Regions from separate parts of the Pseudomonas sp. B21-028 genome, predicted to be linked through region 2. Evidence: riboswitches for the same ligand, from Rfam matches in the RefSeq annotation. Region 2 holds a riboswitch; the other holds the start of a gene.

Region 1 (7,486 bases), 2.5 Mb from region 2:
TGCTCGCTGGGCGAAAGCAATTCCAGGGTACCCACCAGATGGGCGAATACCCCACCGCGATTGATATCGGCGATCAGCAGCACAGGGCAGTCCACCGCCTCGGCAAACCCCATGTTGGCGATGTCACCGGCCCGCAGGTTGATCTCGGCCGGCGAACCCGCGCCCTCTACCATCACCACCGGATACGCCGCGCTCAAGCGCTCGTGGGAAGCCAGTACGGCCTGCATCGCGATGGCCTTGTAATCGTGATAGGCCACGGCATTCATGGTGGTGACCGCACGGCCATGGATGATGACCTGGGCCCCCGTGTCGCTGTTGGGCTTGAGCAACACCGGGTTCATGTCGGTATGCGGTTCGAGGCCGGCCGCCTGGGCCTGTACGGCCTGGGCGCGACCGATTTCGCCACCGTCGGTGGTCACCGCGCTGTTGAGGGCCATGTTCTGCGGCTTGAACGGCACCACACTCGCGCCCTGGCGCCTGACCCAGCGGCACAGCGCCGTGACCAGGGTGCTTTTACCGGCATCGGACGTGGTGCCTTGCACCATCAATGTGGTCATTGGAAGTCCTCGGCGTAGGCCTCGAAAGCCTGTTCCAGGCGCAGGAATTCGGCATCGTCGGCCGGCAATCCGAAGCGCAGGCTGCTGGTGTTCGTGAACAGCCGCAGGAGAATGCCGCGATGGGCCATAAAGTCGTGAAGCATCTGGGCATGTTCGGTGACCAGCCACTGGAACAACGCGCAACCACCCTGGGGCTCGAAGCCATGACGAGCCAGCAGCAGCGCCAGGCGTTGGCTGGCAGCTTCACAGCGCTGTCGCTGACGGGTGTGGGCGGCGGTGTCGAGTAAACAGGCTTGGCCCAGGACCCGGGTCGGCCCGCTGACCGCCCACGGCCCGACCTGTTCGGCGAGCAACCTGAGCAAATGTTGCTCGGCCAGGACAAACCCCAGGCGAACCCCGGCCAGGCCAAAGAATTTGCCGAAGGAACGTAGCACGATCAGCCCGACCTGATGGGCATGGGCAGCCAGGCTCAGTTGCGGGGTAACGTCCATGAAAGCCTCGTCCACCACCAGCCAGCCGCCGCGCTGGGCCAACCGGGCATGCCAGTCCAGCAAACGCTCGGGACTCAGGTTCAGGCCCGTGGGATTGTTAGGGTTGACCACCACCAGCACATCGAGACTGTCGAGGAAGAAATCCACTTCCGACTCCAGCACCTCGCGCACGATGTAACCGCAGCGGCGCCAGGCTTCGGCGTGCTCGGCGTAACAGGGCGACAACACGCCGACCTCGCCGCTGCGACGCAGGCGCGGCAACAGCTGGATCGCCATCTGCGAACCGGCCACCGGCAGTACCTGGGCCGCCCCGTAATAGGTGCAGGCAGCCTGCTCCAGCCCGTCATCGGTTTCAGGCAGGCGTGCCCAGGCCCGCAATGGAATCGCCGGGACATCGAACGACCATGGCGCCAGGCCGCTGGACAGGTCGAGCCAATCCGCCTCGGCAATGCCATATTGCCGGACCGCCTTGCGCAGGCGTCCGCCGTGCTCAAGCATAGAACTCAGCTCCCAGGCAGAGAATCAGCAACCACAACCATACGCCGCGCTGCACCAGTTGCCAGCCGCGATCAATGGAATCGGCACTCGCCGGCACGCCCTCGCCCAGCGGCGGACGCTGGTGCAGCTCACCGTGATACACCGCCGCGCCCCCCAGCTCGACACCCAGCGCACCGGCACCGGCGGCCATGACCGGCCCGGCATTGGGGCTGTCCCAGGTCGGGCCCTGGCTGCGCCAGCACTTGAGCGCCAGACGGGTTTTACCGAGCAGTGCGTAGGTCAACGCCACCAGCCGCGCCGGGATATAGTTGAGCACATCGTCGATTTTTGCCGCGGCCCAGCCGAAGCGCTCGAAGCGTTCGTTGCGATAGCCCCACATGGCGTCGAGGGTATTGCTCAAGCGATACAACACCACGCCGGGCGCCCCCGCCACGGCGAACCAGAACAGCGCGGCGAATACCGCGTCGCTGCCGTTTTCCAGCACCGACTCGGTGGCCGCTCGGGCCACGGCGGTTTCATCCAGCTCACGGGTTTCACGGCTGACCAGATAGCCGACGCGGGTGCGGGCTTCCTCCAGATCGCCGCTGCGCAGCGCCCGGGCCACCGGCTCGACATGTTCGCCGAGACTGCGCAGGCCGAGAGCGCAGTACAGCGCCAGGATATCCACCAGCCATCCCACCAGTGGCGCCCAGGACAAGGCCGTGGCGAGCAGGGTCAGCGGCACCACCGCAATCACCCACGCCGTGACCCCATGACTGCGCCAACCGCGCCCGCCGGAATTGAAGCGTTGTTCGATGCGATCGGCAAAACGGCCGAACGCCACCAGCGGATGCCAGCGCCGGGGCTCACCCAACAGTGCATCCAGCGCTACGGCGGCGGCACTGAGCAACGCGACACTCATGGGTTCACTCCCCAACGGTTTTCATAGAGCAGTTCATTGAGTGAACGCGGTTGGGCCCAGCCCTCCAGGGCGAGCATCGGTGCCGGATAGAAGCCCTCCACCGGGCCGAGGCAGAGTATCGCCAGGGGCTTAGCGCCCGCGGGCAGGCCCAGCAGATCGGCCAGGGCCTGGGGTTCGAACAGCGAAACCCAGCCCATCCCCAGCCCTTCGGCGCGGGACGCCAGCCACAGATTCTGGATCGCGCAGGACAGCGAGGCGAGGTCCATTTCCGGCAAAGTCCGACGGCCGAAGATGTGTCGCTCGCGGTCATCCATCAACGCCGCCACCAGCACTTCGGCGCAGTCATTGATGCCCTCGACCTTGAGCTTCATGAATTCATCACTGCGTTCGCCCAGGGCCTCGGCGGTGCGAATACGCTCCTGCTCCACCAGTGCCCGGATATTTTCCCGCAGGGCACGATCACTGATGCGGATGAACCGCCAAGGTTGCATCAGGCCCACGCTCGGCGCCTGGTGGGCGGCCTCCAGCAGGCGCCGCAGCAACTGGGGTTCTACGGTGCCACCGGTGAAATGCCGCATGTCGCGGCGCTCGGCGATGGCGCGGTAGATGGCGTTGCGTTCGGCCTGGGGAAATGCGTTGTCGGTCATGGTCTCTTCGCGAGCAGGCCCGCTCCCACAGAGAATTGTGAACACCCATCCAATGTGGGAGCGGGCTTGCTCGCGAAAGCGGCCTCAGGGTCCGGCGCCAACAACGCGGCAATCGCCCGCGGATTCGACGGAAAATAGAAATGCACATAGGACGCCGTCATCCGTCCCTGCCGGAACACCGCCTCCGCACCACGTCCGCCGTTAGGGCTATGGCCACGGGCGATCGGCTCCAGGTCAGTGCTGGTCAGCGAATGATGATAGGTATGTCCGCGCAAAGTGCCTTCCGGCAGCTCCACCGATTGCAGCGCCAGAGCGGCCAGGCGCTTCTGCATCTGCGCGTCACCGGCGAGCAACCCGAGCAGCTCGGCGCGATTGCCCTCGACATCGGTCAGCGAATCCAGCAGATACAACATGCCGCCGCACTCCGCCAGCAACGGCTTGCCGGCGTCGTGATGCGCACGGATCGCCGCCAGCATCGGTGCGTTCCGGGCCAGGGCAAGGTGATGCAGCTCAGGATAACCGCCAGGCAGGTATAGGCTGTCCGCCTCGGGCAGTTCGCGGTCATGGATCGGTGAAAAAAAGCGCAACTGCGCGCCCATGGCTCGCAGCAGATCGAGGCTCGCGCCATAGGTGAAGGCAAACGCTTCGTCCCGGGCCACGGCGATGCGGACCCCGTCGAGCCATGGTTGCGCGACGACTACCTCGGGCGCGGCGAATGTCACCGCTGGCGGAAGCGTCACTTCGCACGTGCCGGCCAGGGCCTCGGCTGCCGCGTCGAGGCGCAGGTCCAGGTCGTTCAACTCGCTGGCCTGGACCAGCCCGAGATGACGACTTGGCAGTTCGATTCCGGTTTCCCGGGACAACGCGCCATACCAGCGCAGGCCTTCGGTGAGGCTGCCTTCAAGCAATTGCGCGTGACGGACAGTGCCAACCCGGTTAGCCAACACGCCGGCGAACGGCAGGTCCGGTTGATAGCGCGCCAGCCCCAAGGCCAGGGCGCCGAAGGTCTGGGCCATGGCCGTACCATCGATCACCGCCAGCACCGGCACGCCGAAATGCCGCGCCAGGTCGGCGCTGGACGGCGTGCCGTCGAACAATCCCATCACCCCTTCGATCAGGATCAGGTCCGCTTCGGCGGCCGCCTCCCACAACAGCCGTCGGCTTTCCTGCTCGCCGACCATCCACATGTCCAATTGATAGACCGGCGCGCCGCTGGCACGCTCCAGGATCATCGGATCGAGGAAATCAGGGCCGCATTTGAATACGCGTACCTTGCGCCCCTGGTTGCGATGCAACCGGGCCAGGGCAGCGGTGACCGTGGTCTTGCCCTGCCCCGACGCCGGGGCGGCAATCAATACCGCCGGGCACTGGCGGTCTGGAAACGAAGCGTCACTCACAGTTCGACGCCTTTCTGTGCCTTGATGCCGGCCTGGAAGGCGTGCTTGATCATGCCCATTTCGGTGACAGTGTCCGCCAGCTCGATCATTTGCGGCTTGGCGCCGCGACCGGTCACCACGACGTGCTGCATGGGTGGACGCGCCTGCAGGTCGCTCAGTACCTGGTCGAGATCGAGGTAACCGTGCTTGAGGGCGATGTTCAATTCATCGAGCACCACCAGGCCAATGGACGGATCATTCAGCAGTTGGCGCGACACGGCCCAGGCCGCTTCGGCCGCGGCAATGTCGCGTTGTCGATCCTGGGTCTCCCAGGTAAACCCTTCGCCCATGACGTGAAAGCGCACCTGCTCCGGGAAACGCCGGAAGAACAATTCTTCCCCGGTGCTGCTGCGGCCCTTGATGAACTGCACCACGCCACATTGCATCCCATGCCCCATGGCCCGGGCCAGCATGCCGAACGCAGAACTGCTCTTGCCCTTGCCGTTGCCGGTCAACACCAGCAGCAAGCCGCATTCGTTAGGGGAATTGGCGATGCGCTCGTCGATCACGGCTTTCTTGCGCAGCATGCGCGCCAGGTGACGCTCGTCGCGGTCGGACGCATCTGTATCGGGGGAGCTGGTCATGGGGAAGCCTCCGTGGGGAACTGGATAACGGCAGGCGGGCACGGGAAAAGACGGCAACAAGCCTGGCATCGCCCACCGTGATGCCGTTGGATGAATCAGGCCGGTCTCCGGGCTCATGAGCGGCGTGATGCCGGGCTGCGCGCCTTCCCATGTCGAGACACAGTGGCTTGCTGGCAGCTTTGACTCATTTACCGTTGCGGGGGCAGCGCCGGGTTCTCACCGGTTTCCCTGTTTCACTCTGTCGACCCGGGTCACAGAGCACCTGAAACAAGTCGCGAAGGTTAGAGGGTTGGGGGTGGAGCGTCAATTAAAGCCACCGCGAGCCCAGCGCTGATCATGGGTCCAGATCAATAAAGTGACGCCAATCTTGTGTCACGCTACAGCAAGTGATATCAAATAGGCATTACGACCCAATATCACAAGAACAAGGGGGCAAAAACATGCAAGGCATGATCATCAGCAATCCGAGGCTGGAATTCCTGCGCCCGGTGCTGGAACGCTGGTTTGACTGTATCGACCGCTACAACGCGGTGCGCGGCGATAACGATACGCCCTACTGGTTCGATGAAAAGGCCAATCTCGGCCTGCTCTCTGCCGCCGCCTGGATGGCCGAGATGATCACGCTGCAGAACACCGCGACCCGCAAACAGAATGAAGAAGGCGAACGCAATGTCAGTGCCGACCTGTTCATTGCCGGTGCCGATGATCGCGCTTTCATCCAGGCCACCCAACGCTGGCCGAAGGTCAAGAGCCTCAACCTGACCCAGCCCCTGCAGGATGTCACCAGCGATGCCAAGCGCATCAGCTATGCCACCGACCTGAAGCTGGGCTGCCTTTTCGTCGCTCCGCAAAAAGCCCAGCAAAGTGCTACGCCTGAAGAACTGCAGGACATGATCGATGACCTGCAAAAGGAGAACACCTGCGCCGTGGCCTGGTACTTCCCTTACAACTATCGCAAGTTGCGCAACGAGGCCGGTCATTACCACCCGGGCATCGCCGTGCTGTTCAAGCAGGCCCACGGCTGACCGGTTGAACCATCGCCGGTATATGCTTCTCTATGAATAACCACGTGCATTCATAGGGAAGCCAGCATGCTCAAGCCACCACACCTCCTGATCGTAGCCCTCGCCGCAGGGCTTGTCGCTTGTGGCGAGTCTTCCACACTGCAAGTCTCCGACGGCATCGGCCCGTCGCCAAAACTGCCCGAACCGAACAAAACGCTGGTCCCCACCGTCAACATCGCCGAAGCCGTCGGCTGGCCTCAGGGCGCCAAGCCAACCGCGGCCGAAGGCTTGCAAGTGGCAGCGTTCGCCGAAGGGCTGGACCATCCGCGCTGGCTCTACGTACTGCCCAATGGCGACGTGCTGGTGGCGGAAACCAACGCGCCGCCCAAGCCGGACGACGCCAAGGGCATCCGTGGCTGGGTAATGAAAAAAGTCATGGGCCGCGCCGGCGCCGGAGTCCCCAGTCCCAATCGCATTACGTTGTTGCGTGACGCCGATCACGATGGCATCGCCGAAACCCGCACGGTCTTTCTGGAAAACCTCAATTCGCCATTCGGCATGACGTTGGTGGGCAATGACCTGTACGTGGCCGACACCGATCGGCTGATCCGCTTCCCCTACAAGGATGGCGACACGCAAATCAAGGCACAGCCGATCAAGGTCGTCGATCTGCCGGGCGGGACCATCAACCACCACTGGACCAAAAACGTGATTGCCAGCCGTGACGGCAGCAAGCTCTACGTCACCACTGGTTCGAACAGCAACGTCGCGGAAAATGGCATGGAGGCGGAGGAAGGCCGCGCGGCGATCTGGGAAGTGGACCGCGCCACCGGCAATCACCGCATTTTCGCTTCCGGCCTGCGCAACCCCAACGGACTGGCCTGGGAACCGCGCAGCGGCGCGCTGTGGACAGCGGTGAACGAGCGGGATGAGATCGGCAGCGACCTGGTGCCGGACTACATCACCTCGGTCAAGGACGGCGCTTTCTACGGCTGGCCCTACAGCTACTACGGGCAGAACGTCGACGTGCGGGTCGAGCCACAGAACCCGGCCCTGGTGGCCAAGGCCATTGCCCCGGACTACGCCGTCGGCCCCCACACGGCCTCACTGGGCCTGACTTTCGCCGAAGGCAGCACCCTGCCTGCGCCCTTCACCGAAGGTGCGTTCATTGGCCAGCATGGTTCCTGGAACCGTAAGCCCCACAGCGGCTACAAAGTGATTTTCGTACCGTTCAACGGTGGCAAACCGGCGGGGAAACCGGTGGATGTGTTGACCGGTTTCCTGAATGCGGATGAAAAAGCCCAGGGCCGGCCCGTGGGCGTAGTGATCGACAAGCAGGGTGGGTTGCTGGTGGCCGATGATGTGGGG
Region 2 (7,486 bases):
GGTTCTGTGTTGATTTGATTTTATGGGTCAAGGCCTGTACAGATGAGCATGCCCGGCGCGGTAGAGCGATGAGTCGCTGAACACATCGTTGCCCAGCACCCGTCCCACCAGAATCAGCGCCGTGCGGCGAAAGCCCTTGGCCTGCACCTTTGCGGCAATGTCCGCCAACGTCCCCATCACCCAATCCTGATCCGGCCAGGTCGCGCGGTGAATCACGGCAATCGGGCAATCCGCGCCGTAGTGGGGCAGCAGCTCACCGACGATTTTTTCCAGATGATTGACCCCCAGGTGGATCGCCATGGTCGCTCCATGCTGCGCCAGGCTAACCAGTTCTTCTCCGGCGGGCATCGCGGTCTTGTCCGCGTAGCGGGTAAGAATCACGCTCTGGGAGATGTCCGGCAAGGTCAGTTCGGCGCCCAGCAGGGCGGCGCAGGCTGAGGTGGCGGTCACGCCGGGAATGATCTCGAAGGGGATGCCCAGTTCCCGCAGGCACCGTATCTGCTCGCCGATGGCGCCGTACAGGCTCGGGTCGCCCGAATGCACCCGGGCGACGTCCTGGCCGTTGCGATGGGCTGTCTCCATCAGCGCGATGATCTGTTCCAGATGCAGCTCGGCGCTGTTGATCACCTGTTCGGCGCAATGGCCCTCGAGCACGGCGGCGGGCACCAGGGAGCCGGCATAGATGATCACCGCGCAGCTGCGTACGAGCCGCTGGCCCTTGACGGTGATCAATTCCGGATCGCCGGGGCCGGCGCCGATGAAGTAGACGGTCATGACCGGTTCCTGAAATAAGGTGGGGGAGCGACGCCAGAATGAAGATCGCTCATGATCCATGGGGCGAGATTATCGGGTTTTACGACGCGACCGCCAATGCCAGGGTAGCCTGGGCGCACTTCTGGCGGGGAATCCGCAAGGTGGCGGCGGTCTGTCCAAGCTGTTCGGCGAGGGCCAGCGCCGCGCTTTCGGCAACGCCGTAGCAACCCGTGCGCTCGAAAGCGATCTGCGAAGGGTGGCTGAGCCGTTCCCTGTAACCTGCCAACTGGGCGGCACCGAAGAAGGTCAGCGGCAGGGCCAGTTGCTCCGCCAATTCCAGCAGGCCCGGTTCGTCACGCTTGAGATCGATACTGGCCAGGGCTGTCACCGCCTCAAGTGCGATGTCATGGGACAGCAACGTTTCCTCCAGCAATGTGCGCAACACGCTGGCCGGGCAGCCGCGCTGGCAGCCCAGGCCGACCACCAGCACCTGCCCGCTATTCATGCCTCGTGGTGAGCTTGGCCGTCACGGCGGAACAGCCAGGCGCTGATCAGGCCCAGGGCCAGCCAGAACGCGACGTTGGTCAATTGCGAGGCGATCTTGAACTGGCTTTCAAGGGCTTCGGGCGCCAGCATCGAGTGGGCTTCCGGCTGCGGTGCGCCGATGACGTGGGGTACCAGTAAAGTCGCCACGCCCAGCAGCTTGAGCAGCCAATGCCTGCCGAACGCGATCAGGGCGATGCCCACGGCCGTGGACGCCGCGGTGCCGATCCACCACATTTGCCGTTGAGCCAGGTCGGCCGCCGCGGTACCGGGCAGTTCCGGCGGCAGGCCGAGGGTCGGCGCGAGGACGAAGGTGGCATAACCGGCCAGGCCCCAGAGCAGGCCCTGGGAGGTGCGGGTAGGGGCGCGCAAGGTGTACAGACCCGCCAGCATCAGGGCGAAACCCACCGCGACCACCAGGTTGCCGCCAGTGGTGGACAGCACGCGCTGCCAGCCATCTTCGGGCTCCCAGGCTTCGGCATCATGGGTATGGGCGACGCCGTCGGCATGCTGATGGGCCTCGACAGGGGTTTCGGCAGCCGGGGCTTTTTCGTAGGTTTCGGCCTGCAGGATCAGCGGCGAAACCCATAGGCTTTGCAGAAGGGTCAGCAGCAGGGCGGCCAGCAAACCACTGAACCCGGCGGTTTGCGCAATACGCTTGATCATGTCGGCAGGTCTCAATGGCACGGGAAGGCGGCGCTGTGGCGGGTGTCGTGGGCCGCGTTATGCACCGCTTCGATGTGGGAGAAACCGGCGAAATAGACCAGGCCTGCACCCAGGATCGAAGCGAGGATCGCCGCGCTCAGGCGCTGGCTCAGGGTCGTGGTGCTGCTGGTGGTGCGGGCGGTGGTGCTGATGGTCGACATGGCGCTTCCCTCTGTTCTTGTCTTGGCCAGTGGGTAAATCGAGCGCAATGAAACCTCGGGCAAAAGCCCGTCAGGATCCGAACAGCGCCCGCCCACCGCGGGTTTGTTGATGTTTGAATTACGGGCCGGTCTCCGGGCTCACGAGGGGCAGGGTCTTGGCCTTGCCTGCAAGCGTCACCTTCCCATGCCATCGGGCACAGTGGATCTGACGCTTCGCTCGCTTACCGTTGCGGGGGCAGCACCGGACTGACGTGGCCTTGAAGTAAAGCACACGATTCACCGGTTTCCCGTTTCACCCTGTGAAGGGCACCCGTAACAAATGGTCTGTGTAGCGGGTTCTGTTAGCTCAACTTCGGATGCCAGAACTCCATATCCTGCGTTGCTGTTCCTCGCCATAGCGGGCTATGACTCGTCACAGCGCCTTGGCTATGGAGCTCCGGCATCCAAATTTGAACTAACAGAACCCGCCACACGGACCATGCACAGGAGAGCATGGGGCGGGGTGGGGCGTCAACGTCAGGAGCTGGATCTGATATGGAAACACCCAAGTGGGAGCAAAGCTTGCTCGCGATCCAGACGACGCGGTGCCATGGGGCAAACCGCGTCATCGTTTGTCGCGGGCAAGCCTTGCTCCCACGGTATGAGTTGTCCTTGAGCCTGCTTGCAGACATTGACCCGCCCGCACACCCTGCGTAGCCTTGCGCCTTCGAGGTTCTTCGGTTTGCGCCGAAGCTAAGAAGGGAACGCGGTCCAAGCCGCGGCTGCCCCCGCAACTGTGAACGGTGACGTTCCTGCCAGGCCACTGTGCATGCCGCACGGGAAGGCGCAGGAATTGCCAGGGCTTTCCATGAAAAGCCGGAACCGGCCCGCCGTCAGCCAGGAGACCTGCCTCGAGACAGATTCTCACTACAACCGGGCGGGGTGATCCGGTGGCGAAATCTTCCGCGCACCCTTGTGCCTGCGGTTGTCGTCCCGTTTGCCCGCCACCTTGCCAAAGGGCATCCGATGAAAACACTGGCCAAACTTCCCGTCACTATCGTTACCGGTTTCCTCGGCTCGGGCAAAACCACGTTGCTGCGACACATGCTCGACAACGCCCAGGGCCGCCGTATCGCGGTCATCGTCAACGAGTTCGGCGAGCTGGGCATCGACGGCGAAATTCTCAAGCAGTGCTCCATCGGTTGCACCGAAGAAGAAGCCAGCGGTCGCGTCTACGAACTGGCCAACGGCTGCCTGTGCTGCACGGTGCAGGAAGAGTTCTTCCCGGTGATGCGCGAACTGGTGGCCCGGCGCGGCGACCTCGACCATATCCTCATCGAAACTTCCGGCCTGGCCTTGCCCAAGCCGCTGGTCCAGGCCTTCCAGTGGCCGGAAATCCGCAGTGCCTGCACCGTCGATGCGGTGATCACCGTGGTCGACAGCCCGGCCGTGGCCGCCGGCACCTTTGCCGCCTTTCCCGACCAGGTCGATGCCCAGCGCAAGCTCGACCCGAACCTGGACCACGAATCGCCGCTGCACGAACTGTTCGCCGATCAGTTGGCGAGCGCCGATCTGGTGATCCTCAACAAGGCCGACCTGATCAGCCCGGAAGACCTGGCGAAAGTCCGTCTTGAAGTGGCCGAAGAACTGCCTCCGGCGGTCAAGGTCATCGAAGCCAGCAGCGGTCGCCTGCCGCTGGAGGTGCTGATCGGCCTGGGTGCCGGTTCCGAAGAACACATCGACAGCCGCCACAGCCACCATGACCACCATCATGACGGCGATGATGACGACCACGATCATGACGCTTTCGATTCCATTTCCATCGAACTGCCCCAGGCCGACGAAAGCCTATTGATGGATGCGCTGACCCAACTGGTGGTCCAACACGGCGTGCTGCGGGTCAAGGGTTTCGCGGCGATCCCGAACAAGCCGATGCGCCTGTTGATCCAAGGGGTCGGCACGCGTTTCGACAAGCATTTCGACCGCCAGTGGGGCGCCGACGAAGCGCGGGTGACGCGCCTGGTGTTGATCGGCCAGGCACTGGATGCCGGGCTGCTCGAAGCGCAGCTGCGCGCCGCCCTCAGCGTCTAAGCCATGCACCTGCTCAGGACCCAGCCCGGTGGCTTCGTCTCGGACGACAATATTGCCGACCTGGGGCAAACCCCCGCCGAGCTGGTGATCCTGTGCAGCGGCGACTCCAGCCTGGCGCTGCTGGCCGAAGCGGCGCGGCAGTTGCCGGACGACTATCCGCAGTTTCGCCTCGCCAACCCGATGCAGGTGCAGAACCACGCCTCGGTGGATCTGTACGTCGAGGACGTGTTGCGTCACGCCAAGGTCATCCTGTTGTCGCTGCACGGCGGTATCGGCTATTGGCGCTACGGCATCGAGCGCTTGATGGAACTGGCCGGACGCGGGGTGACGTTGATCCTGGTGCCGGGGGACGACCGTCCAGACCCGGAACTCAGCGATCTCAGCAACGTACCCAGCGTGGACCGCGACCGACTCTGGCAGTTTTTGCGCCAGGGTGGGCTGGGCAATGCCCTGGACCTGTTCCACAACCTCGCCAGCCAGTGGTTCGGGCGCGACTACGCCTGGGCTGAACCGCAGACCCTGCCGCGCACGGCGATCTACCACCCGCGGACAACCAGTGCCAGCCTCGACGACTGGCAAGCTGACTGGCAGGCCGATCAACCCGTGGCGGCGGTGCTGTTCTATCGCTCCCATCTGCAAGCGGCCAACACCGCGTTCATCGATGTGTTCTGTCAGCGGCTGCAAGTGGCCGGGCTCAATCCGTTGCCGATGGCGGTGGCGAGCCTCAAGGAGCCTGGCTGTCTGGCGCAGGTCGAAGACTGGCTGGACGAGGTGGAGGCTGGGGTGATCCTCAACACCACCGGGTTTGCCCAATCGAGCCCGGAAGCGCCGCACTTGCGGCCGTTTCGTCGCAACATTCCGGTGATTCAGGCGATCTGCGCCCAGGACAACGAACCCGGTTGGCGAGCCAGCGAGCAGGGCCTCGGCCCGCGAGACCTGGCGATGCACATCGCCTTGCCGGAACTGGACGGGCGGATCATCAGCCGCCCCATCAGCTTCAAGGACATGGCCTGGCGCAGCGAGCGCAGCCAGAGCGATGTGGTCTGCTACCGCGCGGTGCCCGAGCGCATGGATTTCGTTGCGCAGTTGGCCCGGCGCTGGACCGAACTGGCGCGCCTGTCCAATGGGCAGAAGCGCGTGGCGCTGATCCTCGCCAACTACCCGACCCGGGACGGACGCATCGGCAACGGCGTCGGCCTGGATACCCCGGCGGCGGCGTTGAACATCCTGCGCGCCATGCGGGATGAGGGCTATCCGCTGCCCATCGAACTGCCTGCCAGTGGCACCGCGCTGATCCAACAGCTGCTGGGCGGGGTCAGCAACGACCTGGACAGCCTCGACCTTCGTCCGTGTCACCAAAGCCTGGCGCTGGAAGCTTACCAGGCTATGTTCGACACCTTGCCCGAGGCCAATCGCCAGGCAGTGCTGGAGCGCTGGGGCCCACCCGAGACCGATCCGATGTTCCGCGCCGGTCGCCTGATGATCGCCGGCCTGCGCCTGGGCCTGACGTTCGTCGGTATCCAACCGGCCCGGGGCTATCAGGTCGACCCAAGTGCCGTGTACCACGACCCGGACCTGGTGCCGCCCCATGGTTACCTGGCGTTCTATTTCTGGTTGCGCCATACCTATGGCGCCCATGGTGTGATTCACGTCGGTAAGCACGGCAACCTCGAATGGCTGCCAGGCAAGGGCGTCGGCTTGTCGGAAGGCTGCTGGCCGGACGCACTGCTGGGCCCTTTGCCGAATATCTATCCGTTCATTGTCAACGACCCGGGCGAGGGGGCCCAGGCCAAGCGGCGTACCCAGGCCGTGATCATCGACCACCTGATGCCACCGCTGACCCGCGCCGAAACCTACGGGCCGCTGCGTAACCTCGAATTGTTGGCCGACGAATATTACGAGGCACAACTGCTCGACCCGCGCCGCGCCCGGGAGCTGCAGCGGGACATCCTGAATCTGGTGCGCGAAACCCACATCGATCGCGAGCTGCAATTGGACGCGGACGCCGACGCGGCGATCTGGCTGCCGCGCCTGGACACCTACCTGTGCGATCTGAAAGAGTCGCAGATCCGCGACGGCCTGCACATTTTTGGCGAGTCACCCAGCGGACGGCTGCGCATCGACACCTTGCTGGCGTTGCTGCGCATTCCCCGGGGCGACGGCAAGGGCGCGCAGTCGAGCCTGTTGCGGGCGCTGTCGAAAGCGTTCGAGCTGGGTTTCGATCCGTTGGATTGCGCCTTGGCCGACCCTTGGGCCGGCGACTGTCCCGAAGCGTTGCGGCAGGTCAGCGATGAGCCCTGGCGTACCGCCGGCGATACCCGCGAGCGCCTGGAGCTGTTTGCGGCAAGCTTGATCGAGCAGGCCCTGCAAGGTCGGGTCGAGCAGTTGGACACGCCGGGTTGGCAAGAGGTGAACAGCGTCATCGAGAGCCTGCGCTCCGTGGTGGCCCCGCGCCTGGACGCCTGTGGCCCGGCGGAGATGCGCGGCCTGCTGGACGCCTTGAGCGGCCGCTTCGTGCCGGCGGGCCCCAGTGGTGCGCCGAGTCGTGGGCGCCTGGACGTGTTGCCCACCGGGCGCAACTTCTTCTCGGTGGACGTGCGCAACCTGCCCACCACTACGGCGTGGCGCATCGGTTTCCAGTCGGCGAACCTGATTCTGGAGCGGCACTTGCAGGATCATGGTGATCACCTGCGCCAGCTCGGCCTGTCGGTGTGGGGCACCGCCACCATGCGCACCGGCGGCGATGATATCGCCCAGGCCATGGCGCTGATGGGCGTGCGCCCGGTGTGGGCCACGGGCAGCCAAAGGGTGGATGACTTCGAGATCCTGCCGCTGAGCCTGCTGGATCGGCCCCGGGTCGATGTGACACTGCGGGTCTCGGGGTTCTTCCGGGACGCCTTTGCCAATCTGATCCGGCTGTTCGATGCGGCGGTGCAGGCCGTAGCCGCGCTCGATGAGCCGCCAGACATGAACCCTCTGGCCGCCAAGGTGCGGAGCGAGCGGGATAGCCTGTTGGCTTCGGGCCTCGAGGCGGACGCGGCTGCCCGGCAGGCCGGCTGGCGGATCTTCGGCGCCAAGCCCGGAGCCTATGGCGCGGGTGTGCAGGGCGCCATCGACGGTCGCCTGTGGCAGAGCCGCGAAGACCTGGCCGAGGTGTACCTGAACTGGGGCGGCTACGCCTATGGCGGCGCAGATGAAGGCACCGCTGCGCGGGATCAGTTTTCCCGACGCTTGAGCCAGGTACAGGCGGTGCT

Evidence for each region. Region 2 has a riboswitch for cobalamin ahead of cobW (cobalamin biosynthesis protein CobW). Riboswitches for the same ligand answer to the same signal wherever they lie in the genome.
Region 1: linked by a shared signal. The riboswitch ahead of cobO (cob(I)yrinic acid a,c-diamide adenosyltransferase) and the one ahead of cobW (cobalamin biosynthesis protein CobW) in region 2 are both predicted to bind cobalamin.

What each region holds. Positions count from the first base shown of each region.
Region 1 covers NZ_CP087184.1:4,864,245-4,871,730, forward strand. The annotation lists gene LOY35_RS20900 (cobyric acid synthase) at 1-557, opposite strand, end outside; gene cobD (threonine-phosphate decarboxylase CobD) at 554-1,546, opposite strand; gene cbiB (adenosylcobinamide-phosphate synthase CbiB) at 1,539-2,447, opposite strand; gene bluB (5,6-dimethylbenzimidazole synthase) at 2,444-3,094, opposite strand; gene LOY35_RS20920 (cobyrinate a,c-diamide synthase) at 3,091-4,491, opposite strand; gene cobO (cob(I)yrinic acid a,c-diamide adenosyltransferase) at 4,488-5,114, opposite strand; cobalamin riboswitch at 5,195-5,395, opposite strand; gene LOY35_RS20930 (hypothetical protein) at 5,555-6,139, shown strand; gene LOY35_RS20935 (sorbosone dehydrogenase family protein) at 6,206-7,486, shown strand, end outside.
Region 2 covers NZ_CP087184.1:2,318,192-2,325,677, forward strand. The annotation lists gene cobM (precorrin-4 C(11)-methyltransferase) at 28-774, opposite strand; gene LOY35_RS10555 (cobalamin biosynthesis protein) at 854-1,258, opposite strand; gene LOY35_RS10560 (CbtA family protein) at 1,255-1,962, opposite strand; gene LOY35_RS10565 (CbtB-domain containing protein) at 1,974-2,162, opposite strand; cobalamin riboswitch at 2,268-2,491, opposite strand; cobalamin riboswitch at 2,855-3,070, shown strand; gene cobW (cobalamin biosynthesis protein CobW) at 3,168-4,232, shown strand; gene cobN (cobaltochelatase subunit CobN) at 4,236-7,486, shown strand, end outside.